Regions from separate parts of the Cellulosimicrobium sp. NPDC055967 genome, predicted to be linked through region 3. Evidence: predicted binding sites of a transcription regulator. Region 3 holds the regulator's gene; each other region holds the start of a gene.
What was found. The regulator Rex, encoded in region 3, represses fermentation and respiration genes when NADH is low (regulators of the CRP and FNR family bind a similar motif). The targets are predictions, from matches to a motif close to CTTGTGAANNNNTTCACAAG.
Positions count from the first base shown of each region.

Region 1: a site for Rex is predicted at 6,724-6,743, ahead of pflB (formate C-acetyltransferase). Genes of this name have one in related genera too.
Region 2: a site for Rex is predicted at 1,989-2,008, ahead of mqo (malate dehydrogenase (quinone)). Genes of this name have one in related genera too.

Region 1 covers NZ_JBHJYJ010000018.1:30,037-39,735, reverse strand. The annotation lists gene ACFC2L_RS17915 (GuaB1 family IMP dehydrogenase-related protein) at 1-1,056, opposite strand, end outside; gene ACFC2L_RS17910 (RNA-guided endonuclease InsQ/TnpB family protein) at 1,259-2,734, shown strand; gene dxs (1-deoxy-D-xylulose-5-phosphate synthase) at 2,834-4,747, shown strand; gene ACFC2L_RS17900 (HAD family hydrolase) at 4,812-5,474, shown strand; gene ACFC2L_RS17895 (glutamate--cysteine ligase) at 5,517-6,614, opposite strand; gene pflB (formate C-acetyltransferase) at 6,992-9,304, shown strand; gene pflA (pyruvate formate-lyase-activating protein) at 9,325-9,699, shown strand, end outside.
Region 2 covers NZ_JBHJYJ010000022.1:21,872-31,570, forward strand. The annotation lists gene ACFC2L_RS19115 (hypothetical protein) at 1-260, shown strand, start outside; gene mqo (malate dehydrogenase (quinone)) at 454-1,974, opposite strand; gene ACFC2L_RS19125 (maleylpyruvate isomerase family mycothiol-dependent enzyme) at 2,210-3,043, opposite strand; gene ACFC2L_RS19130 (pyridoxal 5'-phosphate synthase) at 3,034-3,723, opposite strand; gene ACFC2L_RS19135 (TetR/AcrR family transcriptional regulator) at 3,720-4,295, opposite strand; gene ACFC2L_RS19140 (MFS transporter) at 4,417-5,820, shown strand; gene ACFC2L_RS19145 (class I SAM-dependent methyltransferase) at 5,832-6,437, opposite strand; gene ACFC2L_RS19150 (M24 family metallopeptidase) at 6,434-7,612, opposite strand; gene ACFC2L_RS19155 (cupin domain-containing protein) at 7,738-8,118, shown strand; gene ACFC2L_RS19160 (NADP-dependent oxidoreductase) at 8,139-9,074, opposite strand; gene ACFC2L_RS19165 (VOC family protein) at 9,203-9,610, opposite strand.
Region 3 covers NZ_JBHJYJ010000001.1:167,025-176,723, reverse strand. The annotation lists gene ACFC2L_RS00855 (TrkA family potassium uptake protein) at 1-186, opposite strand, end outside; gene ACFC2L_RS00850 (TrkH family potassium uptake protein) at 353-1,729, opposite strand; gene ACFC2L_RS00845 (acetoin utilization protein AcuC) at 1,896-3,137, shown strand; gene ACFC2L_RS00840 (30S ribosomal protein bS22) at 3,361-3,459, shown strand; gene ACFC2L_RS00835 (HAD family hydrolase) at 3,662-4,543, opposite strand; gene ACFC2L_RS00830 (glutaredoxin family protein) at 4,604-4,897, shown strand; gene ACFC2L_RS00825 (redox-sensing transcriptional repressor Rex) at 4,956-5,630, shown strand; gene ACFC2L_RS00820 (YceI family protein) at 5,755-6,306, opposite strand; gene ACFC2L_RS00815 (MarR family winged helix-turn-helix transcriptional regulator) at 6,479-7,009, shown strand; gene ACFC2L_RS00810 (histidine phosphatase family protein) at 7,080-7,751, shown strand; gene ACFC2L_RS00805 (TlpA family protein disulfide reductase) at 7,879-8,511, shown strand; gene ACFC2L_RS00800 (cytochrome c biogenesis CcdA family protein) at 8,622-9,377, shown strand; gene ACFC2L_RS00795 (cytochrome c biogenesis protein ResB) at 9,379-9,699, shown strand, end outside.

The sequences.
Region 1 (9,699 bases), on a different contig from region 3:
CGCGAGGGCGACGTCGCGGGGGTGGCGCACGCCGCCGTCGGCCCAGACGTGCTTGCCGAGCTCGCGCGCCGCGGCGGCGCACTCGAGGACGGCGGAGAACTGCGGTCGCCCGACGGCCGTCATCATGCGGGTCGTGCACATCGCGCCCGGGCCGACGCCCACCTTGACGATGTCCGCGCCCGCGGCGACGAGGTCGCGCACGCCGTCGGCCGTGACGACGTTGCCCGCGACCACGGGGACGTCCGGACCGACCGAGCGGACGGCGTCGAGCGCCTGGAGCATCTTGGCCTGGTGGCCGTGCGCCGTGTCGACGACGAGCACGTCGACGCCCGCCGCCAGGAGCTCCTTGGCCTTGGCCGCGACGTCGCCGTTGATCCCGACCGCGGCGCCGACCCGCAGGCGGCCCGCCGCGTCGAGCGCGGGCGCGTAGACGGACGAGCGCAGCGCGCCCTTGCGCGTGAGGACGCCGACGAGGGCCCCGTCGCGCGTCACGGGCGCGACCTTGAGGCGCGCGGTGTGGAGCTGGTCGTAGGCCGCCTCGAGCCCGGCGCGGCCGCCGTCGAGGACGGACGCGTCGAGGACCAGGGGGTCGGTCGTCATGACCTGGTGGACCTGGGTGAAGCGGTCGACGTCGGCGCAGTCGGCCTCCGTGACCACGCCCACGGGCCGGCCGTCGTCCACGACGACCGCCGCACCGTGCGAGCGCTTGCCGATGAGGGTGAGCGCCGTGTGGACGGTGTCGTGCGGGCCGACCACCACGGGCGTCTCGATGACGGGGTCCTTGGACTTCACGTCGGCGACCACGTCGGCGACGACGTCGGTCGGCACGTCCTGCGGGATGATCGCGACGCCGCCGCGGCGCGAGACCGTCTCCGCCATGCGGCGGCCCGCGACGGCGGTCATGTTCGCGACGACGACGGGGATCGTGGTCCCCGTCCCGTCCGCGGAGGAGAGGTCGACGTCGAAGCGCGAGGCGACCTCGGACCGCGACGGGACGAGGAAGACGTCGCCGTACGTGAGGTCGGTCGCGGGGGACTGGCCGGGCAGGAAGCGCATACCCCCCATCCTACGAGGTCGCGGCCCCCCGATGTCCGCAGGGCGGAAGTGACATTCCATGCGCGCTTGGTCTTTGCATCGCGCAACCCTCGCAGGCGCGGGGTCCGTGGGTGGGTCGGGGTGTCGTCGGACTTCCGTTCGGCCGCCTTGGTTGCCGTGAAAGTGCCACCTGTCGGCGTGATTCCCGGCTCGGGGATTTGGCGTGGTCCCCAGCCTGTCGGTGCTCGGCGGTAGCGTGCTCGTCGTGTCCCGGCATACGACGTTCCAGTGGGTTGTTGAGCCCACCGTGGAACAAGCGCGTGCCATGGCCAGGCACGAGGGTGCTGCGCGGTTCGCGTTCAATCAGGGCCTACGCCTGCATCTGAGCGCCCGCGACGCGTCCGAGAATGCCGATGACGGCATCGTGTCGGTGCCGTGGACGGGGTTTGACCTGATCAACGCGTTCAACGCGTGGAAGCGCTCGGGGGCCGCCGGTCGCCGGTTCATCGTCGATGGCTCGGGCGTCGTCGAGGCCGAAGTCACAGGCCTGGCCTGGCGGACCGAGGTGAGCGCGCAGGTCTTCGAGGAAGCTGTCGTCGACCTCGGCAGAGCGCTCAAGGCATGGACCGACTCCCGGCGTGGCAAGCGGACCGGTCGGGCGGTCGGGCATCCGCGGTTCAAGAAGAAGAACCACGAGCGTGGCTCGTTCCGCATGCGCAACAAGACCTCGAGGACGAAGACCGGTGAGCGGTCCACGATCCGCGTCGGTGAGGCTGGGCCGCGCTCGGTCACCCTGCCCGGGATCGGCGCGATCAAGGTCCATGACGACACCCGGAAGCTGCGCCGCATGCTCGCCGCGGGGAGGGCTCGGATCTTGTTCGTGACCGTGTCGCGGCGTGGCGGGCGGTGGCGCATCAGCGTGAACGTCGAGGCCAGCGACCTGCACCCTGCTGCCCGGCACCTGCCGAATGAGGACACCGATCACGGTGGATGGGTCGGCGTGGACCGCGGCCTGCACGCGCCCGTCGTCGCTGCCACCAGCGACGGAGCCGAAGTGCTGCGCGCAAGCACGGCACCCAAGGCGTTACGAGCCGCGCAGTCGGTCACTCGCCGGTTGCAGAAGTCCGTATCCCGGAAGGTCAAGGGCTCGGCGAAACGGCGTTCCGCAGTGCGTCGGCTGGCTCGGCACCACGAGCGGGTTCGCGCCCGCCGCCATCATTTCCTGCACCAGGTCTCCAGCGCGCTGGTCAAGACCCACGACCGGCTCGTCATCGAGGATCTGAACATCACCGGCATGCTCGCCAACCACCGGCTCGCCGCAGCGATCTCGGACGCGGCCTGGGGAGAGCTCGCCCGCCAGGTCGCCTACAAGCAGTCCTGGCGTGGCGGGCAGGTCCTGGTCGCGGATCGATGGTTTCCCTCCTCGAAGACCTGCTCGGCCTGCGGCGACGTCACCACGACGCTCACCCTCGCCGACCGCGTCTTCGTCTGCGACACGTGCGGGCACACCATCGACCGCGACCTGAACGCCGCGGTCAACCTCGCCACCTGGGGCGAGAAGCACCACTCCCAGGTCCTGGACCCCGAAGCACGAGGCCAGGTCACCAACGCCCACCGACCGGACGGCTCTGGCCGACGCCCTCGCGTCGACGAAACCAGCCGGGATGACGTGGGAACCCTCACCGCGCCAGCGGCATAGGGACGTCCGAGAAGGACGCTGCCGAACACCTCAGCGGGGAGGTTCGACAGGCTTTAGAGTTGTCGGGCTGGTCGCACGGGAACGGAACGGAGCATCTGCATGAGCCTGCTTGGCACGATCACCTCGCCCGAGGACGTGCAACGGCTGACCCTCGAGCAGACGCGGGAGCTCGCCGGCGAGATCCGTGCGTTCCTCGTCGACTCGGTCTCGCGCACCGGCGGGCACCTCGGTCCGAACCTCGGGGTCGTCGAGCTCACGATCGCGATGCACCGCGTGTTCTCGTCGCCGACCGACACGTTCGTGTTCGACACGGGCCACCAGTCCTACGTGCACAAGCTCCTCACGGGTCGCCAGGACTTCTCGGCGCTGCGCAAGCAGGGCGGAATGTCGGGCTACCCGTCGCGCGCCGAGTCCGACCACGACGTCGTCGAGAACTCGCACGCGTCGACCGCGCTCTCGTGGGGCGACGGCATCGCGAAGGCGAACGTCGTGCGCGGCCTGACCGACCGGCACGTCGTCGCGGTCATCGGCGACGGCGCGCTCACGGGCGGCATGGCCTGGGAGGCGCTCAACAACATCGCGGAGAGCCAGGACCGGCGGCTCGTGGTCGTCGTCAACGACAACGGGCGCTCGTACTCGCCCACGATCGGCGGCCTCGCGCACCACCTGTCGACGCTGCGCACGACGCACGGCTACGAGAGCTTCCTGCAGTGGGGCAAACGCACCCTCAACCGGTCCGGCGCGCCGGGGCGGTTCGCCTACGAGTGGCTGCACGGCCTGAAGAAGGGTCTCAAGGACGTCGTCGCCCCGCAGGGGATGTTCGAGGACCTCGGCATCAAGTACGTCGGCCCGGTCGACGGGCACGACGTCGAGGCCATGGAGCACGCGCTGCGCCGGGCCAAGGCGTACGGCGCGCCCGTGATCGTGCACACCATCACCGAGAAGGGCCGCGGGTACACGCCCGCCGAGCAGGACGTCGCCGACCGCTTCCACGCCGTCGGGAAGATCCACCCCGAGACCGGTCTGCCGGTCGCGCCGTCGCGCTTCGGCTGGACGAGCGTCTTCGCGGACGAGATCGTGCAGATCGGGCGGCGCCGGTCCGACGTCGTCGCGATCACCGCGGCGATGCTCGAGCCCGTGGGGCTCAAGCCGTTCGCGCAGGCGTTCCCCGAGCGCACGTTCGACGTCGGGATCGCCGAGCAGCACGCCGCCACGTCCGCCGCGGGCATGGCGTTCGCGGGCCTGCACCCCGTCGTCGCCGTCTACGCGACGTTCCTCAACCGCGCGTTCGACCAGGTCCTCATGGACGTCGCCCTGCACAAGGCCGGCGTGACGTTCGTGCTCGACCGTGCCGGCATCACGGGCGACGACGGCGCGAGCCACAACGGCATGTGGGACATGGCGATGCTGCGCATCGTGCCCGGCCTGCGGCTCGCCGCGCCGCGCGACGAGGAGACGCTGCGGACGGCGCTGCGCGAGGCCGTGGACGTGGACGACGCACCGACGGTCGTGCGCTACCCCAAGGGGGCGCTCGGGGACCCGCTGCCCGCCGTCGACACCGTGGACGGCGTGGACCTGCTCGCCGTGCCGGGCGAGGCGCCGAGGACCGCCCCGCAGGGCGCGGCACCCCGCGCTCGGGTCCTGCTCGTCGGCCCCGGGTCCATGGCGCGCGTCGCGCTCGACGCGGCGGAGTCGCTCACGGCCCACGGCGTCGACGTCACCGTCGCGTCGCCGACGTGGGTCCTGCCGATGCCGAGCGCGCTCGTCAAGCTCGCGGGCGAGCACGACCTCGTCGTGAGCGTCGAGGACGGCGTCGCCGACGGCGGCGTGGGCGCGCTCCTCGCGCAGCGCTCGCTCGAGGGCGGCGTCCGCACGCCGGTGCACGCGCTCGGCCTGCCCGCGCAGTTCCTCGACCACGCGACCCGGGACCAGGTGGCCTCGGCGTACCGGCTCACGCCGGCCGACGTCGCGCGCGACGTGCTGGACGCGCTCGCGGCGCTCGCCCGCGGCTGACCGTCCCGGACGCCCGCCGCGGACGCCTCGGCGCCGCGCGGGTCGTCCGGGCTAGGGTCCAGGCGTGATCTGGCTCCTCGACCTCGACAACACGCTCGTCGGCCGCGACGCCGCGTTCGCCGCCTGGGCGGCCGACGCCGTCGCGCGCGCCGGGCGTGACGCCTCCGACCTCGCCGCGATCGTCGCCGCCGACCAGGGCGGGTTCGCGGTCAAGACGGAGGTGGCGCGCGTCATCGTCGACCGCCTCGGCTGGGACGAGGATCTGCCCACCGCGGTCGACCGCTTCCGCGCCGGCATCCTCGACCACGTGCGCGCGTACGACGGCGTGCTCGACCTGCTCGACGCGCTGCGTGCCGACGGCGACGTGGTCGTCGTGGTGACGAACGGGACGTCCGCCCAGCAGCGCGGCAAGCTCGCCCGCTGCCGGGTCGGGGTGCACGTCGACGCCGTCGTCGTGTCCGGCGAGGAGGGCGTGGACAAGCCGGACCCGCGGCTCCTCGAGATCGCGCTGGAGCGCGTCGGCGCGACCGACGTGGACCGTGCGGAGGTCTGGATGGTCGGGGACGCGGCGCACGCCGACGTCGCCGCGGGCCGGGCCGCCGGCACCCGCACCGGCTGGGTCTCCCACGGGCGCGCGTGGGCGGACGGCCCGCGGCCGGACGTCCTGGGACCGACCGTGCACGACGTCGTCGCCCGCGCCCGCGAGGCGGCCCTCACCGCGCCGTAGCGCGCAGCGCGTCCTGTCAGCGGCGCGCCGGCGGCCGGGGCGTCAGGAGTGCGTGACCTCCACGGCCTGCTCGACGACGGCGCGCAGATCCCCGCCGGACGCTGCGTGCCACGCGCGCTGGCGCTGCGCGCCGTTCCCGCCGGACCAGAGGCGTCCGAGGAGCTCCGTCACGGCGTCGAGGTCGCCCGCGTCGACGAGCGCGTCCCGCACGTGCGCGACGAGCAGCCCAACGACGTCGTGCGCCGGGGCGGGGCGCCACGTGAGCGGCGAGACCAGGTCCTCCTCGAGGCCCGAGCGCCCGGCGCGCCACGAGGCGGTCCGCAGGATCTCGGGGCGGAGCTCCGGTGCCGCGACGCCGTCCGCGGCCTCGCGCGCCGCCGTCTCGACGAGGCCGCGGCTGAGGGCCGCGAGGAGCGTCGCCGTGTCGGGGTCGAGGCACACGTCGGCGACGCGGATCTCGACCGTCGGGTAGCGCGACGACAGCCGGGCGTCGAAGTAGACCATGTTCTCGTCGAGGATCGTGCCGGTCGCGACGAGGGTGTCGACCGCGTCGCGGTACGCCTCGGGCGAGCCGAACGCCCGGGTGGGCCCCGACGTCGGCCAGCGGGACCAGACCTGGGACCGGAAGCTGGCGTACCCGCTGTCCTGGCCCTGCCAGAACGGGGAGTTGGTGCTCAGCGCGAGGAGCGTGGAGAGCCACGGCCCGATGCGGTCGAGGACGGCGACCCCCTCGGTGTCGTCCGCGACGGCGACGTGCACGTGGCACCCGCTCGTGAGCTGCTCGCGCGCCGTGAGCCCGAACGCGGCGCGGGCCTCGAGGTAGCGCAGGCGCGAGACGGTGGTGCCCTCGAAGGGCAGGGGCGAGGTGGAGAGCGCGGCGACCCGGGCGCCGACGCGGTCCGCGGCCTCCTGGGCGCGCTGCCGGCCCGCGCGGATCTCCGTCGCGAGGTCGTCGAGCTCGCGCCGCGGGTGGGTCGCGGTCTCGAGCTGCTCCTCCATGAACTCCGACTCGAGCGAGCCGGTCCCGCCGCCCTTCTCGTCGGTCCCCGACGCCTCCAGGGCCTCCGCGGCCCGGGCGACCGGGTGGCCGTCGTCGCCGACGAGCAGGAACTCTTCCTCGACCCCTACGGTGCGCTTCACCCGGGCAGTCTCACACGGAAGCCGCGACCACGTCGGGCGGGCGTGTGACGTGCGTCCGTGTCGTGCGTCACGGGGGTGCGCTGCCGGGGTCGCAGCCAGCTTCCGAGGGCTTGTGAAGGTCATCACAAGAGGTGGTCGCGACGGGGTGTAAGCGGTGAGGAAACGGCGAGATCCCGCGGTTCCCGCGGGGTCCCGCCCGGCTCGGGACCTAGGTCCCCGGACGGCCCGAAACCCCTCCGCGCGACGCCGCGTGAACCTAGCCTGGAGGTGGCGAAGGAGCCCGTCGGACCTCCCACGAGGGCCTCCACCCGAGGCCGGGGAGACCGGCGGGTCCGGCCGGCGCGCGGACCCGCGCGTCAGGCACGAGGGAGGTCCAGATGACCAGCGTTTCCGAGGCACCCGGCACGACGAGCGGCGGCCGTGCGGTGGAGGGCGGCGTCGACGCGCAGCACGACACCGCGCACGTCCCCGCGTGGGAGGGCTTCACCGACGGCCCGTGGCGCGACACGGTCGACGTGCGCGACTTCATCCAGCGCAACTACCGCCCGTACACGGGCGACGCGTCGTTCCTCGCCGGGCCCACGGAGCGCACGACGGGGATCTGGGACACGCTGTCCGCGATGTTCCCCGAGGAGCGCGAGATGGGGATCTACGACGTCGACCCCCACACGCCCGCGGGGATCACGGCGCACGCGCCCGGCTACATCGACAAGGCGCACGAGGTGATCGTCGGCCTGCAGACCGATGCCCCGCTCAAGCGCGCGATCATGCCGAACGGCGGCTGGCGCATGGTCGAGGGCGCGCTGCAGACCTACGGCTACGAGGTCGACGAGACCCTGAAGAAGGTCTTCACCGAGTACCGCAAGACCCACAACCAGGGCGTGTTCGACGTCTACCCGCCGAACGTGCGCGCGGCCCGCAGCTCGCACATCATCACCGGCCTGCCCGACGCCTACGGCCGCGGCCGGATCATCGGCGACTACCGCCGCGTCGCGCTCTACGGGGTCGACGCGCTGATCGCCGCGAAGAAGCTCGACAAGCTCGGCCTCGACGCGCAGCCGTTCAGCGAGCAGGTCGTGCGCGAGCGCGAGGAGCACGCCGAGCAGATCCGCGCGCTCGGCGAGCTCAAGGAGATGGCCGCCGAGTACGGCTACGACATCTCGGGCCCGGCGACCACCGCCCGCGAGGCAGTGCAGTGGCTCTACTTCGCCTACCTCGCCGCGGTGAAGGAGCAGAACGGCGCCGCGATGTCGCTCGGCCGCACGTCGACCTTCCTCGACGTGTTCATCGACCGCGACCTCGAGGCCGGCCGCATCACGGAGTCCGAGGCGCAGGAGATCATCGACGACTTCGTCATCAAGCTGCGCATCGTGCGGTTCCTGCGCACCCCCGAGTACGACGCCCTGTTCTCCGGCGACCCGACGTGGGTCACCGAGACCATCGGCGGCATGGGCGAGGACGGGCGCCCGCTCGTCACCAAGAACTCGTTCCGCTTCCTCCAGACCCTCTACAACCTCGGCCCGGCCCCCGAGCCGAACATGACGGTCTTCTGGAGCCCGGAGCTGCCGCAGGGCTTCAAGGACTACTGCGCGCAGGTCTCGATCGACACCTCGGCCGTGCAGTACGAGTCGGACGAGCTCATCCGCCAGCACTGGGGCGACGACGCGGCGATCGCGTGCTGCGTGTCCCCGATGCGGGTCGGCAAGCAGATGCAGTTCTTCGGTGCTCGCGTGAACCTCGCCAAGACGCTGCTCTACGCGATCAACGGCGGCCGCGACGAGATCTCCGGCAAGCAGGTCTCGCCCGTGGCGGCGCCCGTCGAGGGCGACGTGCTCGACTTCGACGACGTCATGGCGAAGTTCGACGCGACCATGGACTGGCTCGCCGAGACCTACGTCGAGGCGCTCAACTGCATCCACTGGTCGCACGACAAGTACGCGTACGAGCGCATCGAGATGGCGCTGCACGACAAGGACGTGCTGCGGACCATGGCGTGCGGCATCGCGGGCCTGTCCGTCGCGGCGGACTCGCTCTCGGCGATCAAGCACGCGAAGGTCTCCGTCGTGCGCGACGAGCGCGGCCTCGTCGTCGACTACGTGACCGAGGGCGAGTTCCCCACGTACGGCAACGACGACGACCGGGCCGACGCGATCGCCGTCGACCTCGTCGAGCGGTTCATGGCGAAGGTGCGCACGCACCCGACCTACCGCGACGCGGTGCCGACGCAGTCGGTCCTGACGATCACGTCGAACGTCGTGTACGGCAAGGCGACGGGCAACACGCCCGACGGCCGCCGCGCCGGCGAGCCGTTCGCCCCGGGCGCCAACCCGATGAACGGGCGCGACACCCACGGCATGCTCGCCTCGGCGCTCTCGGTGGCCAAGCTGCCGTACGACGAGGCGCAGGACGGCATCTCGCTGACCAACACGGTCGTGCCGAGCGGCCTCGGGCGCACCAAGGAGGAGCAGGTCACCAACCTCGCCGGCCTCCTGGACGCCTACATCGGGTCCGAGGGGTACCACATGAACGTCAACGTGCTGAACCGCGAGACGCTCCTGGACGCCATGGACCACCCGGAGAACTACCCGCAGCTGACGATCCGCGTGTCCGGGTACGCGGTGAACTTCGTCCGCCTCACGCGCGAGCAGCAGCTCGACGTGCTCTCGCGCACCTTCCACGGCGCGCTCTGACGAGCGCTGAGGAGCCCGCCATGACCGTCACCCTTCCCGGCCCCGCCGTCCGCCCGTCGCGCGGGTGCGGCGTCGCCGGGGGCACCCTGCCCGACGACGCCACGCGCCTCGACGTCCCGGGTGCCCCGACCTCCGCGGTCGAGCCCGCCGCGTCGGGCACGCCCGTGGGCCACGCCCGCCGGGCGGGCGCGGGCCTGGACGGGCTGACGGTCGCGGACGTGGACCGGGCCGACAAGCTCGCGGCGATGCGCGCAGGCGAGCTCGGCTCGGTCCACTCCTGGGAGCTCGTCACCGCCGTGGACGGCCCGGGGACCCGGCTCACGGTGTTCCTCAACGGGTGCCCGCTGCGGTGCCTGTACTGCCACAACCCCGACACGTTCGCCATGAAGGACGGT
Region 2 (9,699 bases), on a different contig from region 3:
ACCGGGACGCGGAGCGCCTCGACGCCGACCTGCGGGCAGCGGCCTCCCGCCCGGAGGCGCAAGGCGCGCAGGGTGCGTCGGGCGCGCCCGTCGACCCGCACGAGGTCGCGGCCGAGCTCGTGCTGCGACGCGTCGTCCCGAACCCCGCCGTGCGCGACGGCGTCCGGGGTGCGCTCCCGGCGCCGGCGACGCTCCCTGAGCCGCCGACGTCGTCCCGGCGTCCGCCGAGCGCGGCGCGGCGCGTGCCGCTCCCGCGCTGACCTGGTCGGTGCCCGCGGCGGACGCACGCCGGCGGACGCACGACGGCGGACGCGAGACGGCCAGGACGGCAGGGAGGCGGCTGCAGAGACGCCGCGACAGAGATGCGACGACCGAGACGCGGCGAGAGAGACGCGACGGCCCGGACCTCGTGGAGGTCCGGGCCGTCGTCGGGGGAGGGACGTCAGGTCGAGGTCAGGCGCGCGAGCCGACCGCGTCGACGTCCGCGCCGCCGGTGAGCTGGTCGAGACCCTCGAGCTCCTCGGCCTCCCAAGGGGCGTGGCCGAGGCTCGGGATCATCGTCGCGAGCTCGGGGCGCCACTTGGTGAAGCGGGCGGGGAAGCAGCGCTCCAGCAGGTCGATCATCGCGGGGACCGCGGTCGACGCGCCCGGAGAGGCGCCGAGCAGGCCCGCGATGGAGCCGTCGCCCGCGGCGATGACCTCGGTGCCGAACTCCAGGACACCCTTGCCGTCCTCGTCCTTCTTGATCACCTGGACGCGCTGGCCCGCGGTGATCGTCTCCCAGTCCTTGGGGTGCGCCGTCGGCATGAAGGCCTGGAGGGCGGTGAACTTGGTCTCCGGGCTCGCCAGGAGCTGGCCCACCAGGTACTGGGTGAGGTCCATGTTCTTGAGCCCGGCGCCGAGCATCGAGCCGATGTTGTGCAGGCGCAGCGACGTGAGCAGGCCCAGGTACTTGCCCTTCTTGAGGAACTTGGGGCTGAACCCCGCGTACGGGCCGAACATCAGGTACGTCTTGCCGTCGACGACGCGCGTGTCCAGGTGCGGGACGGACATGGGCGGCGAGCCGACGTCTGCCTTGCCGTAGACCTTGGCCTGGTGCTGCGCGACGAACTCGGGGCTGTCGGTGCGCAGGAACTCGCCGCTGATGGGGAAGCCGCCGTAGCCCTTGGCCTCCGGGATGCCCGCGGCCTGGAGCAGCGGCAGGGCGCCGCCTCCGGCGCCGACGAACACGAACCGGGCCTCGACCGTGGAGCGGCGCTTCGGGGCGTTCCACGAACGGTCCTTGACCGTCAGGCGCCAGCGACCGTCCTTCGTCTTCTTGAGGTTCTTGACCTCGTGCTCGAGGTAGAGCTGCGTGCCCTGCGAGACGAGGTGGTCGACGAGCTGCTGCGTGAGGGCGCCAAAGTCGACGTCCGTGCCGCTCGTCGCGCGCGTCGCCGCGACCGGCTCGTCACCGTCGCGCTCGGCGACGAGGAGCGGGGCCCACTCGGCGATCACGGCGGGGTCGTCGCTGAACTCGAGCTCGCTGAACAGCGGGTGCTGGCGCAGCGTCTCGAACCGGCGGCGCAGGTAGTCGACGTTCTTCGCGCCGCGCACGAAGGTCATGTGCGGCGTGCGGGAGATGAAGCTCGCGGGCTGCGGGAGCGCGCCCGTCGTCAGCAGGTGGTGCCAGAACTCGCGCGACACCTCGAACTGCTCGTTGATCTTCACCGCCTTGGTGATGTCGATCGAGCCGTCCGCCTTCTCCGGCGTGTAGTTCAGCTCGCACAGGGCGGCATGGCCGGTCCCGGCGTTGTTCCACGGGTTCGACGACTCCTGCGCCACGGCGTCCAGACGCTCGTAGATGCGCACGGTCCAGGAGGGTTCCAGGACCTTGAGGAGGGCTCCCAGCGTGGCGCTCATGATGCCACCGCCGATGAGTGCTACGTCGATCTGGTCTGCGCTGCTTGCGGGGTTGCTCGCTCGACTCGACACGCTCCGATTCTACGCTTGTGAAAGAGTGCACTAAGTGTGCGTTCCATCACGGGCGTGCGTCACACTTTCCCGGGACGAACGTCCCGACCGGCACAGGCCGGACGTCTCACCCACACCCCGGGGCCCCGTCCGCCGAGGTAGAGCAAGGCCGCGGAGTGCTCAGAAGCGTCGACGGCTGAGCGGCGGGTTCGGCTCGTGCCCGAGACCAGACCACGCGCCGAACCGCACCGCGGGTCTACCGCGGCGGCGAGTACGGGGAGGGCCAGGGGCCGATGTCGGGGAGGGTGACCCGTTCGCCGGAGCGGAAGGCGAGGGGTTCGGCGTCGGGGGCGCGGCCCGCGAGCCAGGCGGCGACGTCGGTGAGGCGACCCCGGACGACGACACCGGCTCGCGCGTCGAACCCGGGGTCGCTCCCCACGGGAGTCTCCGAGTCGGGAGAGACCCCGGGTTCGGCGGCGAGGCGAAGGCCGCCCGGACCCACCCCGAGCGCGGTGGGCTCGCTCGCGACCTCGACCACGACGTCGTCCGTGAGGCGGACCCCGAGGAAGTCGAGGAGGTGGAGGCCGAGCGCGCGCGGCCAGGTGTCGAGGCCGATCCCGGCGTCGAGGTCCACGGCGTGGATGCGGGACTCGCGCCACCATGCGACGAGCGCGTCGGCGACGGTCCCGTCGCGGTAGGTCACGGGGGCGTCCCACCCGGACGACCCGGGAGCGGGCCACGCGGCGTCGAGGCGCTCGGCGAGCGACTCGAGCGCGGCGACGTGCTCGGCGACGGACCGGCGGGCACCCGCCTGGATGCCGGCCTCGCGGCCGGCGGCTCCGCCGTCGTACACCTCGACGAGCTCGTCGCGCGCGGCGCGCTCCGCCTGGCGGGCCATCGCCTCGCCGATCGCCGTGACGTGCGCGAGCACGTGGCTGCGCGACCAGCCGGGGAGGTCCGAGGAGCCGGCGAGGGCGTCGTCGTCGAGGGCGCGCGTCGCGGCGGTGACGGCGGCGAGCGCGGACCGGGCGTCGTGGCGCACGTCCTCGACGTCGGGGAGGGCGAGCGGGCTGGTTCCGGTCAGGGCCACAGGAGCTCCTTCGTCCAGGGGAGGCGTTCGTCGGTTCCGGCGTCGGGTCGTGCGGTGTAGCGGAGTCGGGTCTGGCCCTCGGGCGAGGACGCCCAGAACTCGACGCTCGTGGGCTCCAGCGCGTACGCCGTCCAGGCGTCGAGGACGACGTCGGGCTCGGCGCGGACCCGCGCGAGCGCCGCGTCCCACGCGGTCCGGTAGGCGTCCCGCGACGCGAGCGGGGCGCTCTGCGGCCCGGCGAGCGCGGTCGCACGGGAGAAGTCGGAGCGGGCGCGGAAGTCGGCGGCGGACGCGTCGGGGCCGAGCGGGACCACCGGACCGCGCACCCGCACCTGGCGGCCGAGCTCGCGCCAGAAGAACGTCAGCGCGGCGTTCGGGTTTTGCGCGAGCGCCAGGCCCTTGGGCGAGTCGGCGCGGGTGGCGAAGAGCCAGCCGTCGCCGTCGACGTCCTTGAGGATCAGCGTCCGGGCGTCGACCCGGCCGCTCGCGTCGGCGGTCGAGAGGGTCGCGGCGTGCGGTGCCGGCAGGCCGGCGTCGATCGCCTCCTCGAGCCACTCGACGAAGAGCGTGCTCGGCTCGTCGGGCGCCGCGTCGACGTCGAGGCCGGGGAGCTCGGCGCCGAGCACCGGCAGCGCGCGCAGGCGCTCGCGCAGGGACGGGCGGTCGGGTGCGGCAGTCATGCGTCCTCCGGCGGGTCGGCGGGTCGAGGGTCCAGGAGCGCGACGAACCCGCGGGCCGCCGCGGTCATCGCGTCGGGGTCGTCGAGGGCGCGCGCGAGGACGTACCCGCCCTGCACGACGGCGACGGCCGCGAGCGCGCGGTCGCGGGCGGCGTCGTCGGGCACCCCGTCGTCCGCCAGGACGGCGGCGGCCAGGTCGACGAGCCCGCGGAAGTAGGCCCGGACTTCCGCCGCCAGCGTGGCGTCGTCCATGACGGCCTGGTCGCTCACGAGCCGCCCGACCTTGCAGCCGGCGAGCGCGGGCCGCGGCCGCTCGAGGTAGCGGACGAGGCGTTCGACGGCCGATCCGCCCGCGTCGAGGTCGCGGTGCGCGGCGTCGAGGCCGGCCGTCGTCGTGGCGTGCACGGCGGCCGCCGCGAGGTCGTGCTTGGTGGGGAAGTGGTGGTAGAGGCTGCCCTGGCCCACGCCGCTCGCGGCGAGGACCTCGCGCGGGCTGGTCGCGCCGACGCCCTGGGCCCAGAACAGCTCCTGCGCGGCGGCGACGAGGCGCGCGCGGGCGGTGGTCGTCGTCATGCTCCGTACCATACCTACCTCTAGGTATGGTGTCGAGCGGTCGCCAGCTGCTCCCCACGCGTCACGCCGTGCCGCCCCGCTCGGTCGGGACGGCATGAGAGCGGAGTCGTACGGTGGGTCGGTGACGGTGCAGCAGCGGGTGCTGGTGGTCGCGGTCCTCGCGTCGTTCGTGTCGTTCCTGGACGGCTCGGTGGTCAACGTCGCGCTGCCCGCGATCTCCGCCGAGCTGACCACCGGCCCGGTCACGGGTCTGGCGCTGCAGCAGTGGGTCGTCGACGCCTACATGATCACGCTCGGCGCGCTCATCCTCCTGGCGGGCTCGCTGTCCGACGTCCACGGCCGGCGCCGCGTCATGGCGATCGGCCTCGTCGGCTTCGCGGTGACGTCGGTCGCGTGCGCGCTCGCCCCCGACGGGCTCTTCCTCGTGGTGGCGCGCGGGCTCCAGGGCGTCGCGGGCGCCCTGCTCGTGCCCAGCTCGCTCGCCATGATCATCTCGACGTTCGACGGCGAGCGGCAGTCCCGCGCGATCGGCTCCTGGACCGCGTGGACCAGCACGGCGTCGCTCGTGGGGCCGCTGCTCGGCGGGATCCTCATCGACACCATCTCGTGGCGCTGGGTGTTCTGGATCAACGTGCTCCCCGTCGCGGTGACGCTGTGGCTGCTGCGCGGCGTGCCGCGGTCGGCGGCGGAGGAGCCGGGCGCCGCGGGTGGCCCAGACGGGCGACGGCACATCGACGTCGCCGGGGCGACGCTCGCCGCCGTCGGGCTCGCGGGCACCGTGTTCGCGCTCATCGAGCAGGGGCGGTTCGGGTGGGCGAGCCCGGTGGTGTGGGGGCCGTGCGTCGTCGGCGTCGCGTGCCTCGTGGTGTTCGTCTGGTGGGAGCGGCGCGCCCCCGACCCCATGCTCCCGCCGCGCCTGTTCCGCGTGCGCAACTTCGCCTGGGGCAACCTCGCGACCGCCGCCATCTACGGGGCGCTCTACTTCGGCGGGTTCGTCGTCACGCTGTTCCTCCAGCAGGTCGGCGGGTACAGCGCGACCGCCGCCGGGCTCGCGCAGCTCCCGGTGACCCTCGTGCTCCTCGCGCTGTCCACGCGGTTCGGGGCGCTCGCGGGCCGGTACGGTCCGCGCCTGTTCATGACGGTCGGGCCGCTCGTCGGCGGGGCCGGCTACCTGCTCCTGCTCACGACGACCGACGACGCCGTCTACGTCACCCAGGTCCTGCCCGGCCTCGTGCTCTTCGGCCTCGGCCTTGCGATGACCGTCGCGCCCCTCACGTCCGCCATCCTCGGCTCGATCCCCGCGGCCGACGCCGGCATCGGCTCGGCGGTCAACAACGCGGTGTCCCGCGTCGCAGGGCTCGTCGTCATCGCGTTCGCGGGCGTGATCGTCGGCGGCGTGCTCGACCTCGATGGCTTCCACCGCTCGCTCGTCGTCACCGCCGCGCTGCTCGTCCTCGGCGGCGCGCTGAGCTGGGTCGGCATCCGCAACGAGAAGGTGCGCGCGACCGCGGACGCGCTCGGCTGAGCGACGCGGGCTCAGCCGGGTGCGCGGGCGACCACGGCGTACGTGTGCCAGTGCTTGGGCCCGCTGAACGCCTCGCCGTCCTCCTCGACCTCGTCGAGCACGACGACGTCCAGCCCGGCGAGCAGGCCGCCCACCTCGGCGCGGGTCAGGAAGGTCTCGTCCGGTGCGCCCGCCCACGAGTCGCGGTCGCCGAACAGGTCGACGGCGAGCCACCCGCCCGGGGAGAGTGCGCTGCGGACCTGCCACCAGGCGTCGTCGAACGCCGGGCGGGGCACGTGCGGGAGCGAGTAGCTCGCATGAACGAGGCCTACGGACGCGGGGTCGACCAGGGTGGAGACGTCTGCGAAGCCGGCCTCGTGCACGGCGAGCCGGGTGCGGTCGCCCGGCCGGACGGCGTCGCGCACCAGGTCTCCCGTCCCCGGGGCCGGGTCGAGCGCGACGACGCGCCACCCGGCGTCGAGCATCGCGGCCGTCTCGACGCCCGCCCCGCAGCCCAGGTCGAGCGCGAGGCGCCGGTCGCCCGGACCCGCGAGGTCGAGGACCCGGCGGCACAGGTCACGCACGGGCCGCCCGCGCTGGGCCGCGTTGTAGGCGGGCCAGCGCGCCGGGTCTCTCACCGGACGGTCTGGAGGTCGTGCGTCGAGGTGTTGAGGCGGCGTGCGCCGTCGGGCACGTCGGGCGGGAACGCGACGACGATGTCCTCGATCCGCACGCCGAAGCGGCCGGGCAGGTAGACGCCCGGCTCGACGGAGAAGCACATGCCGGGCTCGATCGGCCGGTCCTCGCCCTCGACCATGTACGGCGGCTCGTGGGTCGTGGTGCCGATGCCGTGCCCCGTGCGGTGCACGAAGAACTCGCCGTAGCCCGCGTCGGTGATGACGGCGCGCGCGGCGCGGTCGACGTCCTGGCACGTCGCGCCCGGACGCACCGCGTCGACCCCCGCCTGCTGGGCGCGGCGGACGACGTCGTAGACCTCGCGCTGCTGTGCTGCCAGGGCGTCGTCGGTGCCGCCCTCGACGAGGACCGTGCGCGTCGTGTCGGAGCCGTACCCGTGGCGCAGCCCGCCGAAGTCGAGCACGACGAGGTCGCCCGGCTCGATGACCCGGTCGCCCGCGTCGTGGTGCGGGTCGGCGCCGTTCGGGCCGGCGCACACGAGCGTGAAGTCGACCTGCTCGTGCCCGTGCTCGCGCAGGAACCGGTCGAGGTCGGCGGCGACGTCCCGCTCGCGCCGGCCCGCGAACGCGACCTCGCGGACCTGGGTGAACGCCGCGTCGGCGGCGGCGCCTGCCGCGGCGAGGCGCTCGACCTCCTGCGCGTCCTTGACGGCGCGCAGCGTCGGGACGGCGTCGGTGAACGCGGTGAACCGCGCGTCCGGGAGGGCTCGCTGGAGACCGAGCACGTGCAGGGCCCACGTCGAGTCCGAGACGGCGTAGGTGCCGGTCCCGTCGAGGAGCCGCGCGGCGGCGGCGTGCTCGTCGTCGCCGTCCCGCCAGGTCACGACGTCGAGCCCGTCCGCGCCCGGGGCCGAGGCCAGGTCGCCCCGCTCGAGCAGCGGCACGACGACGGACGCGCCGGTCCGTGCGCCCGGCTCGCCCGTGGGGAGGACGAGCAGCGTGAGGCGCTCGGTGTCCGGCGGCGCGTAGCCGGTGAAGTAGGCGAGGTCCGGGCCGGGCGAGACGAGCAGCCCCGCGAGGCCGGCCTCACGGGCGTGCGCAGCCGCGCGCTCGCGGCGGGCGGCGTAGACCTCGGGGCCGAACGCGCCCCCCGGACGTGCGGCGTCGGTGCTGCTCATGGTGCCAGCGTGGCACCGCCCACCCGCGAGATCGACCCGAGAGCTCCGACGTCGACCCTCTGAAGGTCGATCTCGGACGTGCGGGTCGATCTCGCGCTGCGCGGGGGGAGTGGCAGGGTGGGCACATGACCGACGTGCGCAACCTCTTCGCCGCCCTCGACGCGTTCGACGGGCACTGGCAGCCGCACCGGGTCGCGAGCCTCGACGACGAGGACGTCAAGGTGGTCAAGGTGCTGGGCGAGTTCGTCTGGCACGACCACCCCGAGACCGACGAGCTGTTCCTCGTGCTCGCGGGCGAGCTGACGATCGACCTGCGCGAGGACGGCGTCGAGCGTGCGGTCGTGCTGGGGCCGCACGACCTGTTCGTCGTGCCACGCGGCGTCGAGCACCGCCCGCGGGCCGACGTCGAGACCTCCGCGGTGCTCGTCGAGCGCCGGGGGACCGTGAACACGGGGGACGCGGGCGGCGACCTCACGTCGCCGCTGCGCGAGCTGCCGGACGCCTGACGGCGTCGATCTCGCGGGGTTCAGACCCGGACGACGACCTTGCCGCGCACGTGGCCGGACTGGCTCGCGCGGTGCGCGTCGGCGGCGTCGGCGAGGTCGAACACCTCCGCGACCTCCGGACGTAGGACGCCCTCCTCGCCGAGGCGCGCGAGCTCCGCAAGGTCGGCCGCGTCGGGGCGCACCCAGACGTAGTGCCCGCCGAGCTCGTCGCGCGCGCGGGCGTCGACGATCGAGGCGACCGTGCCGCCGTCGCGCAGCACCTGGGGCACGGTGTCGAGCGCGTCGCCGCCCACGTAGTCGAGGACGACGTCGACGCCCTCGGGCGCGAGCGCCCGGACGCGGTCCGCGAGCCCGTCGCCGTACGTGACCGGCTCGGCGCCGAGCGAGCGCAGGAAGTCGTGGTTGCGCTCGGACGCCGTGCCGATCACGCGCGCGCCGAGCGCCCGGGCGATCTGCGCGGCGAACGACCCGACGCCGCCGGCCGCGGCGTGCACGAGGACGGTCTGCCCGGCGGCGACGCCCGCGCGCCGGATCGTCTGGTACGCCGTCAGACCCGCGAGCGGGACGGCGGCGGCCTCCTCGAACGACCACGCCGCGGGCTTGCGCGCGAGCGTGCGGACCGGGGCCGCGACGAGCTCGGCGAACGTCCCGCCCGACACCTCGCCGCCGACGACGTCCTTGCGCACGTACCCGTACACCTCGTCGCCCACCTGGAGCTCCGGGGTGTCGAGCCCGACGCGCTCGACGACGCCCGCGACGTCCCAGCCGGGGACGACCGGGAAGACGGCGTCCATGATCTGGTCGAGGTACCCCTCGCGGACCTTCCAGTCCACCGGGTTGACGCTCGCGGCGCGCACGCGCACGAGCACGGAGTCGGGCCCGACCTTGGGGGTCGGGAGGTCGGTCGTCTCGAGGACGTCGGGGCCGCCGTAGCGGGAGTAGGTGATGGCTCGCATGATGGCGGCAACGGCGCGCGCGCCCGCCCGATTCCCGAGGCCGACCGGCACGAGGTCGAGCCTCCGGTCTCGAGGGAGGACACGCGGGGTTCTCCCTCGAGCCGGGAGGCTCTCCCTCGAGCGGTGCGTCAGCCCTCGAACGCGGTCGGGTCCATGAAGAGGACCTCCCACTGGTGGCCGTCGAGGTCGGCGAAGCTGCGGGAGTACATGAACCCGCCCTCCTCCTGGGGGTCCTTCACCGGGGTCGCGCCGGCGGCGAACGCGGCGTCGGCGAGGCGGTCGACCTCCTCGCGCGTGCCGACGCTCAGCGCGTTGATGACCTCGGTCGTGGCGGTCGCGTCGGCGATCGCCTTGTTCGTGAACCGCGTCGCGAACTCCTCGGTGAGGAGCATGACGTAGATCGTGTCGCTGAGGACGATCGAGGACGCGTTCTCGTCCGTGAACTGCTCGTTCACCGAGTACCCGAGGGCCGTGTAGAACGCCTTGGCGGCGTCGAGGTCCTTGACGGGCAGGTTGACGAAGATCTGCGTGCTCATGGGTGCGCCTCCGGCGTCGTGGGCGGTTCGCCCGGTACGTGTGTCGTGGGGTAGACGACCGGTGCCTCATGAACTCATCGCCCGGCCGC
Region 3 (9,699 bases):
ACCGCTCCACTGGGCGACGAGCTCGGGGTCGCGCTCGACGGCGAGCACGTCCTGGCCGAGGCGGTCGAGCGTCGCCGCGATGGCCGTCCCGAAGCGTCCGAGACCGATGACGAGCACGCCGGCGTCCTTGCGCGGCGCCTTCGCCTCGTCGCGGCGGGAGCGCTCGGCGCGGCCCCGCTCGACGATGCGGCGCGCGACCGGGTCGGCGGGGAGGGCGTCCTTCCCGGTCGCCGCACCCCCGGTGGTGCTCGGGTCGGCGCCGTGGGAGAAGGGGTCGGTCACGGTGGGGCCTTTCGTGGTCGGGAGGGTGGGGGCGGTGCCCGACGGCGCACGGTGCGCCGGGCGGTGTCGCTCACCCGATGATGGGGCGCTCCTCGGGGTAGCGCACGATGCGACGACGGTCGCGCAGCGCGAGCGCCGCGGCGAACGTCATGGTCCCGGTGCGCCCGACGAACATGAGCGCGACGAGCACGTACTTGCCTGCGTCGGGCAGGTCGGGCGTGATGCCGGTGCTGAGGCCAACCGTCGCGAACGCGGAGATGGTCTCGAACAGGATGACGTCGAGCGTCTCGCCGGTGATCTCGAGCAGGAGCAGGCTCGACACGAGGACGGCGGTCGCGCCGACGAACGACACGGCGACTGCGAGGCGGAGCGTGTCGCGCGGGATGCGTCGCCCGAACGCCTCCATGTCCCGGTCCCCCCGCGCCTCGGAGACGATGGCGATGAGCATGACGGCGAGCGTCGTGACCTTGATGCCGCCGGCGGTCGACGCGGAGCCGCCACCCACGAACATGAGGGCGTCGGTGATGAGCCAGCTGGCCTCGTGCATGCCGCCGGTGTCGACGGTCGAGAAGCCGCCGGAGCGGGGCATGACGCCGGCGAACAGCGACGCGAGGAGCTTCTCCCCGAACGCGAGCGGGCCGAGCGTGCGCTGGTTCGTCCACTCGAACGCGGCGAAGAGGACGGTGCCGACGACGACGAGCGCCGCGCTCGTGGTGAGCGTGAGCTTGGTGTGCAGGCTCCACTTCGTCACGCGCTTGCGGTTGCGCATGACGTTGAGGATCACGGGGAACCCGAGCGAGCCGATGAACACGCCGAGGATGATCGGCAGGCACAGCATCCAGTCGCCGACGTACGGCGCGAGCCCGTGCTCGGTCGGGATGAACCCCGCGTTGTTGAACGCGGAGATGCCGTAGAAGATGCCGTGCCACGCAGCCTCGCCGAACGTCTCCTCGAGGACGATGAAGCGGGGCAGCAGGAGCAGCGCGATGAGGAGCTCGAGCGACGTCGAGGTGATGATGACGACCCGCACGAGCGACCCGACCTCGCCGAGCCGCGTCGTCTTCGTCTCGGACGCGGTGAGCAGCTTCTGCGTGAGGCCGATGCGCCGCGACACCGCCATGCCGAGGATCGACGCCAGCGTCATGACGCCGAGGCCACCGATCTTGATGCCGAGCAGGATGACGACCTGCCCGTACGTCGACCAGTACGTGCCCGTCGGGACGACGACCAGACCCGTGACGCACACCGCGGACGTCGCGGTGAACAGGGCGTCGACGAACGGGGCCGCGCGGCCGCTCGCGGTCGCCCAGGGGGCCATGAGGAGCGCGGTGAAGACCGCGATGACGGCGGCGAACACGGTGACGGCGAGGCGTGCGGGCGACTGCCGGGCGAGGCGGTCGACGATCTCCCGCCCCTTGAACAGGCGCCCGGTCATGCTCGTCGGCATGGAGCCTCCCTCACCACTCGCGTCACTCTGCCACGGGCCTGGTGACCCGTCATGTCGCCGTTCCGGCGCCGGGACATCATGCCGCCTCCGGCCCCCGCGCGCCGCACCGGGGTCCGGTGACCGGTCCGTCGGGGCGGGTGCGCGTCGCCGGGCGTTACCGTGAGCCATGCCCACGACCGACCCCACGTCGTCGCCCGCCCCCGCCGGTGCGAGCGCCGCGGCGCCCGGATCCTGCGTCGTGTGGAGCCCCGAGCTCCTCGGGTACGACTTCGGTCCCGGGCACCCCATGTCCCCGGCCCGGCTCGACCTGACGATGGGCCTGGTGCGCGCGCTGGGCCTGCTCGACGGCGACGGGGCGGCTCCAGGTGCGCCCCGCGTCGTCGGACCGGAGCCCGCGAGCGACGACGTGCTCGGCCTCGTGCACGAGCCGGCGTACGTCGCGGCCGTGCGCGCGGCGTCGGAGCACGGGACCCCCGACCCGGCCCGTGGTCTCGGCACCGAGGACGACCCGGTCTTCCCGGGGATGCACGAGGCCGCGGCCCGGATCGTCGCGGGCTCCTACGAGGCGGCGGGGGAGATCGCCGCGGGGCGCGTCGGGCACGCGGTGAACGTCGCGGGAGGCATGCACCACGCGAAGGCCGGCGCGGCGTCGGGCTTCTGCGTCTACAACGACGCGGCCGTCGCGATCCGACGCCTCCTGGACGACGGCGTCGCGCGCGTCGCGTACGTCGACCTCGACGCCCACCACGGCGACGGCGTGGAGGAGGCGTTCTGGGACGACCCGCGCGTCCTCACCGTGTCCGTCCACCAGAGCGGGACGACGCTCTTCCCCGGCACGGGGCACCCGACCGACGTCGGGGGCGCGGGCGCCGAGGGCACGGCGGTCAACGTCGGGCTCCCGCGCCGCACGGACGGCGCGCGCTGGCTGCGGGCGGTCGACGCCGTCGTGCCGCCGGTGCTGCGGGCGTTCCGGCCCGAGGTCCTCGTCACCCAGCACGGGTGCGACGCGCACGGCGAGGACCCGCTCTCCGACCTCGACGTCTCCGTGGACGCCCAGCGGACGGCGCTCGCCCAGGTGCACGACCTCGCGCACGAGCTCACCGGCGGCCGCTGGCTCGCGCTCGGCGGCGGCGGGTACGCGATCGCGCGCGTCGTGCCGCTCGTGTGGACGGCGGTCGTGGGGGAGGTCGTGCACCGGCCGGTGACGGCGGGCGAGCCGCTCCCCGAGGAGTGGCGCGCCCGTGTCGCCGAGGTCGCCGGGTTCGACGCTCCGCTCGCCTTCGGTCCGCCCGTCGACGTGCGGCGCTGGAGCAGCGGCTACGACCCGGACGACGACGTCGATCGCGCCGTCGCGGCCACGCGCCGCGCCGTCTTCCCGCTGCTCGGCCTCGACCCGCACTTCGACTGACGCGGTCGCCCCGCCCCGGTGGCGGTGGCGTCGTGCGAGCCCGCGCGGCGCGCGGCGTACCGGGGCACGAGCGCGAGCAGGTAGTCTAGGGGGCGGATTTCTCTCGTGTTGGTCGGCTCGCGGCGCCCTCGTGGTCGCCGGGGCGCCCCGATCAACCGTGGACCACACGCGGCCGGTCGACCGGTCGCCGACCGACACGCCGCTCGAGCATTGCGAGGACCGTATGGGCTCCGTCATCAAGAAGCGCCGCAAGCGCATGGCCAAGAAGAAGCACCGCAAGCTGCTTCGCAAGACGCGTCACCAGCGTCGCAACAAGAAGTGACGTCGCGCGCGTCCTGACGCGCCGACCCGTCGTCGAGCCCGGCCCCTCCCGAGGGACCGGGCTCGACGCGTCTCCGACGGTCACGCGACCAGGGCTCTACCTCGCGTGACCAGGGCTCTACCTCTGCGGACCAGGGCTCTACCTCGCGTGACGAGGGTCCACCCTGGCGGGGCGAGGGTGCCGGCTCGGGGGGAGCGGGTGGTCAGAGGCGGGCGATGCGGCGGTCGACGGCGCGGCGGACGGAGCGCAGGACGAGCGCGGCGGCCCAGGCGGCCCCGGCCCAGCTCGCGGTGCGGACGCTGCTGCGGGCGACGCGGCGGCGTCGGCCGCGGAACTCGCGGATGGGCCAGCCGACGTCCTGCGCGTGCCTGCGCAGCCGCGCGTCGGGGTTGATGGGGCAGGGGTGGCCGACCGTCTCCATCATCGTGACGTCGTTGAGCGAGTCGCCGTAGGCGTAGGACGCGTCGAGGTCGATGTCCTCGCGCTCGGCGAGGGCGCGCACCCCGGCGGCCTTGGCGCGGCCGTGCATCATGTCGCCCACGAGGCGGCCGGTGTAGAAGCCCTCCTCGTGCTCCGCGACGGTGCCGAGGGCGCCGGTCGTGCCGAGGCGGCGGGCGATGAGCTCGCCGATCTCGACCGGGGTCGCGGAGACGAGCCACACCTGGTGGCCCGCGGCGAGGTGCTCGTCGAGCAGGCGACGCGTGCCGGGGTAGATGCGCAGCGAGAGGACGGTGTCGTAGACCTCCTCGCCGATCGCGGTGACCTCCGCGACGGAGCGACCCGCGATGAGGGCGAGCGCGCGCGACCGGATGCGGTCGATCTGCTGCTTGTTCTCGCCGAACAGGAGGTAGCGCGCCTGGTGCACGGCGAAGCGCACGATGTCGAGCGTCGAGAAGAACTGCCGCTGGTACAGGGCGCGGGCGAGGTGGAACGACGACGCGCCGCGGATGATCGTGTTGTCCACGTCGAAGAACGCGGCGGTGCGGTGCGCGGGGGCCGATGGCGTGCGGCCGGCGTCGGGCGCGTCCTCGGGGGCGGTCGACCCGGGGGTCGGGACGGGGCCCGGACCGGAAGACGTCGCCATGTCCCCACTCTAGGGGGTCTCCCGCCCGGCCCGGGGCCGCGTCCTCGTACCCTGGGAGGCGTGAGCACCTCCGACGCGCCGACCCCTCCCGTCCTCCTCTACGGCCGCGCCGGGTGCCACCTGTGCGACGACGCGCGGGCCGTCGTCGAGGCGGTGTGCGCCGAGGCGGGGGTCGCGTGGGCGGAGGTGGACGTGGACGCGCCGGGCGCGGACCCGGCGCTGCGCGAGCAGTACGGCGAGTACGTGCCGGTCGTGACGGTCGGCGGCGTCCAGCAGGGGTTCTGGCGGGTGGACGCCCGCCGGCTCGCGCGCGCGGTGGGTCGGATTTCGACGGCGCGCGCGGACCTGGGATGATTCCTCCCGGTGGAGCGCGACCGTCGACGAGGACGGTCCCAGGACGACGGGGTGACGGGTGGCTGAGCAGGTAGTCGGTGAGGTGACGGCGCCGGGTATCCCGAGCGCGACGGTGGCGCGGCTCCCGTCCTACCTGCGGGCGCTGCGCGACCTGGTGGCGCGGGGCGTCGCGACGACGTCGTCGGTCGAGCTCGCCGAGCTCTCCGGCGTCGGTCCGGCGCAGCTCCGCAAGGACCTGTCGTTCCTGGGCTCGTTCGGCACGCGCGGCGTGGGCTACGACGTCGACTCGCTCGCGCAGTACATCACCGAGGCGCTGGGGCTCGTGGACGAGCACCGCATCGCGATCGTCGGGATCGGCAACCTGGGGCACGCGCTCGCGAACTACTCGGGGTACGAGCAGCGGGGCTTCCACGTCGCGGCGCTCCTCGACGCGTCGCCGGAGGTCGTGGGCACGCGGGCCGCGGGCCTCGTCGTCGAGCACGTCGACGCGCTGGAGGAGGTCGTGGCGCGGGAGAAGGTGTCGATCGTGGTCCTCGCGACGCCGGCGGCGCACGCGCAGTCCGTCGCGGACCGGGTCGTCGCGGCGGGCGTGCGGGAGATCCTCAACTTCGCGCCGCGCGCGCTCCAGGTGCCCGCGGACGTCGACGTGCGCGGCGTGGACGTCGGCAGCGAGCTGCAGATCCTCGCGTTCCACTCCCAGGCTCGCGCGCTCGCCGAGGCCCAGGACCGCTGAACGACGAGGGGCCGCGTGCTCGCGCACGCGGCCCCTCGGGGCGGCACCCCTGCCGGTGGGTGCAGTGCTCCGGGAAGGGTCCCGAGGAAGGGGGCCCCGGGAAGGGGGTCCCGGGAGTCGGTCGTCAGGCCTGCTTGATGGCCGAGACGTCGAGGGCGATCTTGATCTTGTCGCCCACGAGCACGCCGCCGGTCTCGAGCGCCGCGTTCCAGGTCAGGCCGAACTCCTTGCGGGAGATCTCCGTGGTCGCCTCGAACCCGGCGCGCGCGTTGCCGAACGGGTCGGTCGCGGTGCCCGCGAACTCGGTCTCGAGCTCGACCGGCTTGGTGACGCCGTTGATGGTCAGGTCGCCCGCCACGACGAAGTCGTCGCCGTCGCCGGAGATGCTGGTCGACGCGAAGGTCCACGTCGGCTTGTTCTCGGCGTCCCAGAAGTCCGCGCTGCGCAGGTGGTTGTCGCGGTTCGCGTCGCCCGTGCTCACGGACGCGGCGTCGAGCTCGGCGGTCACGGAGGTCGACTCGAGGTCGTCGCCCACGGTGATGGTGCCGGCCGTGATGGCGAGCGTGCCGCGCACCTTGGAGATGCCGGCGTGGCGGACCGTGAAGGCCGCCTGCGAGTGGGACGAGTCGAGGGCGTAGGTACCAGCGTTGAGCCCGGCGGGCAGCGGCGTGGCCATGGGTGCTCCTGAAGGGGTCGAGGGTCCCGGGGGACCGAACTTGGTTGAAGGTTCAACTTCGTACGAGCGTATCAACCGCAGGGGGTGATCCGTCTATTCCCGGTGAGGTGGAACAATGTTCGGCGAGGTTCCACCCCTGAACCCGCCCCCGTCCGCCAGCGCCCGAGGACCCATGACCAGTAACGACGTCGACCACCAGCTGACGACGACCGCCCGCGGGACCACCGCGGGCGCGAGCGAGGAGCCGCGCTGGCTCGACGCCGAGCAGCAGCGCCTGTGGCGCGCCTACCTCGACGGGACCGTGCGCTTCATCGAGTCGCTGGGGCGCGACCACGAGGAGCGGTCGGACGTGTCGCTCAACGAGTACGAGCTGCTGGTGCGGCTCTCGGAGAGCCCGGACCACACGCTGCGGATGTCCGCCCTCGCCGACGGGCTCGCCCGGTCCCGCAGCCGCGTGACCCACACCGTGGCGCGCATGGAGGCGCGCGGCCTGGTCCGGCGCTCGGCGAGCACGGGCGACCGCCGCGGGGTCAACTGCGAGATGACGACCGAGGGCTACCGCGTCCTCGTGGCGTCGGCGCCCGCGCACGTGGCCGCCGTCCGCCGGTTCATGGTCGACGTGCTCACGCCGGAGCAGTTCCGGGCGCTCGGCGAGGCGATGGCGGCCGTCGCCGAGGCGTGCAAGGCCGACCGCGACTCCTGACCCGGGTCGCTCCGGGAGCCGCCGCCCCGCAGGTGCCGGTCAGGGCCGGGAGTGCGGGACACTGGTGCGCATGGTCTCCACCATCGTCCACCTCCTGCGCCACGGCGAGGTCCACAACCCCGACGGCGTCCTGTACGGCCGCATCCCCGGCTACCACCTCTCCGAGCGGGGCCACGAGATGGCCCGCCGCGTCGCCGCGCACCTCGCGGGCGAGCCCGGGCCCGACGGCGCGTCGCGCCCGCGCGCGGACCTCGCCGTCGTCGTCGCGTCGCCGCTCCAGCGCGCCCAGGAGACGGCCACGCCCGCCGCCGAGGCGTTCGGGCTCGAGCTCGGCACCGACGACCGGCTCATCGAGGCCGCGAACCACTTCGAGGGCATGACCTTCGGCGTCGGGGACGGGTCGCTGCGCCACCCGCAGCACTGGCGCTTCCTGTGGAACCCGTTCCGTCCGTCGTGGGGCGAGCCGTACACCGAGCAGGTCGCGCGCATGCGCGCCGCGGTCGCCGACGCCCGGGACAAGGCCGCGGGCCACGAGGCCCTCCTCGTGAGCCACCAGCTCCCCGTGTGGCTCACGCGCCTGAGCTTCGAGAACCGCCGCCTGTGGCACGACCCGCGCAAGCGGCAGTGCTCGCTCGCGTCGCTCACGTCGCTGCACTTCGAGGACGACCGCCTCGTCGGCCTGCACTACTCCGAGCCGGTCGCCGACCTCCTCCCGGGCGCCGCGACCGTCGCGGGGGCGTGACGTCGGTCATGTCCCGCCCCGTCGGCGCCGTCCGGACGCCCGAACCGTCCCGTTCGGGAGTGGCGGAGGTCACGTCTCCCAGGTGGCGTCCAGGATCCCCGGGCAGGGTGCCTCCCGTGATGCCGCTGTGACCGCCAGCTCGCGCGCGCGTGCCGCGCGCGCCCTCCCGCCCCTCCGCCGCGCGCTCACGGCGGGCGTCGTGCTCGCCGCGACGCTCGGCCTCGCGGCCTGCGCCCAGGAGTCCGGGGCGACGACCGACGTCGTCGGGCAGGGCTACGTCTCCGGCGACGGCTCGGTCCGCACCTGGGACGCGGGCGAGCGGGGCGACGTCGTCGCCCTCACCGGCACCGACTACGAGGGCGAGCCGGTCGACACGAGCGCCTGGCTGGGCGACGTCGTCGTGCTCAACACCTGGTACGCGGCGTGCGCGCCGTGCCGGGCGGAGGCGCCCGACCTCGTGGCCCTGGCGAACGACCGCGCCGACGACGGCGTGCAGGTGCTCGGCATCAACACGACCGACGAGGCGGGCGCCGCGCAGGCGTTCCAGCGCCGGTTCGAGGTGCCGTACCCGTCGATCGACGACCGCAGCGGGGAGGTCGTCGCGGCGCTCTCCGGCACCGTCCCGCTCCAGGCCGTGCCGTCGACGGTCGTGCTCGACCGCGACGGCCGCGTCGCGGCGCGCGTCATCGGGCTCGCCGAGGGCTCGACCCTGAACGCGCTCGTCGACGACGTGCTCGCCGAGGACGAGGCGGCCGGCTGACCGTGGTCACCCTCGCCTCCCTCGCCGCCACCGTCCCGGCCGCCGCGCTCCCCGCCGCCGCCGCGACGAGCGTCGGCGACACGTTCGCCGCGACGGTCTGGAGCGGTTCCATGCTCCTCGCGGTCCCGGTGGCGATCCTGGCGGGGCTGGTCTCCTTCGCGTCGCCGTGCGTGCTGCCGCTCGTGCCCGGGTACGTCGGCTACGTCTCCGGCATGGCCGCGGCGAACGCCGGGAGCGGGCGCGGCGCGTCCGGGGGCACGGCGACGGCCACCCGGGTCGCCGCGCCGAGCCGCGGGCGCGTGCTCGCTGGCGTCGGGCTCTTCGTCGCCGGGTTCACCCTGGTCTTCGTCGCGCTCATGGTCGCGGCCGGCGCGATCGGTGTGCACCTGGTCCGCTGGGAGGACGTCATCACGCGCGTCCTCGGCGTGGTCGTCATCCTCATGGGGCTCGCCTTCATGGGCGCGGTCCCGTTCCTCCAGCGCGAGCGGCGCCTGCACCTGAGCCCCCAGGCCGGGCTGTGGGGAGCACCGCTGCTCGGCATCGTGTTCGGGCTCGGCTGGACGCCGTGCCTCGGTCCGACGCTCGTCGCCGTGCAGTCGCTGTCGCTGAACGAGGCCTCCGCGGGGCGCGGTGCGATCCTCGGGGTCGCCTACTGCCTCGGGCTCGGCGTGCCGTTCCTGCTCATCGCGCTCGGGCTCCAGAGCTCGCAGCGCATGCTCGGCTTCCTGCGGCGGCACCGCCTCGCGATCATGCGGATCGGCGGCGGGCTGCTCGTGCTCATCGGCCTCGCGCTGGTCACGGGCCTGTGGACGACGTGGACGTCGACCATGCAGGGCTGGATCGACGGCTACGTGACGGTGGTGTGAGATGACCGAGCGGACCACCGGCCAGGCCGAGCGATCAGACGAGCGTCCGACGACGCCGACGGGCTACCGCCCCGAGGGCATCGACGACGCGTTCTCCGCGGGCGACGGCCCGGGTGACCGGACGCCGTCGGGTGGCGGGGGCGGCGCGGGAGGCGACGGCGGCCCGGCGCTCCCGAGGCTCGGGTGGCGCGGCACGCTGCGCTGGACGTGGCGCCAGCTCACGAGCATGCGCGTCGCGCTCATGCTCCTCATGCTGCTCGCGGTCGCGGCGGTGCCGGGCTCCGTCCTGCCGCAGCGCCCCCAGGACCCGGCGGCCGTCCTG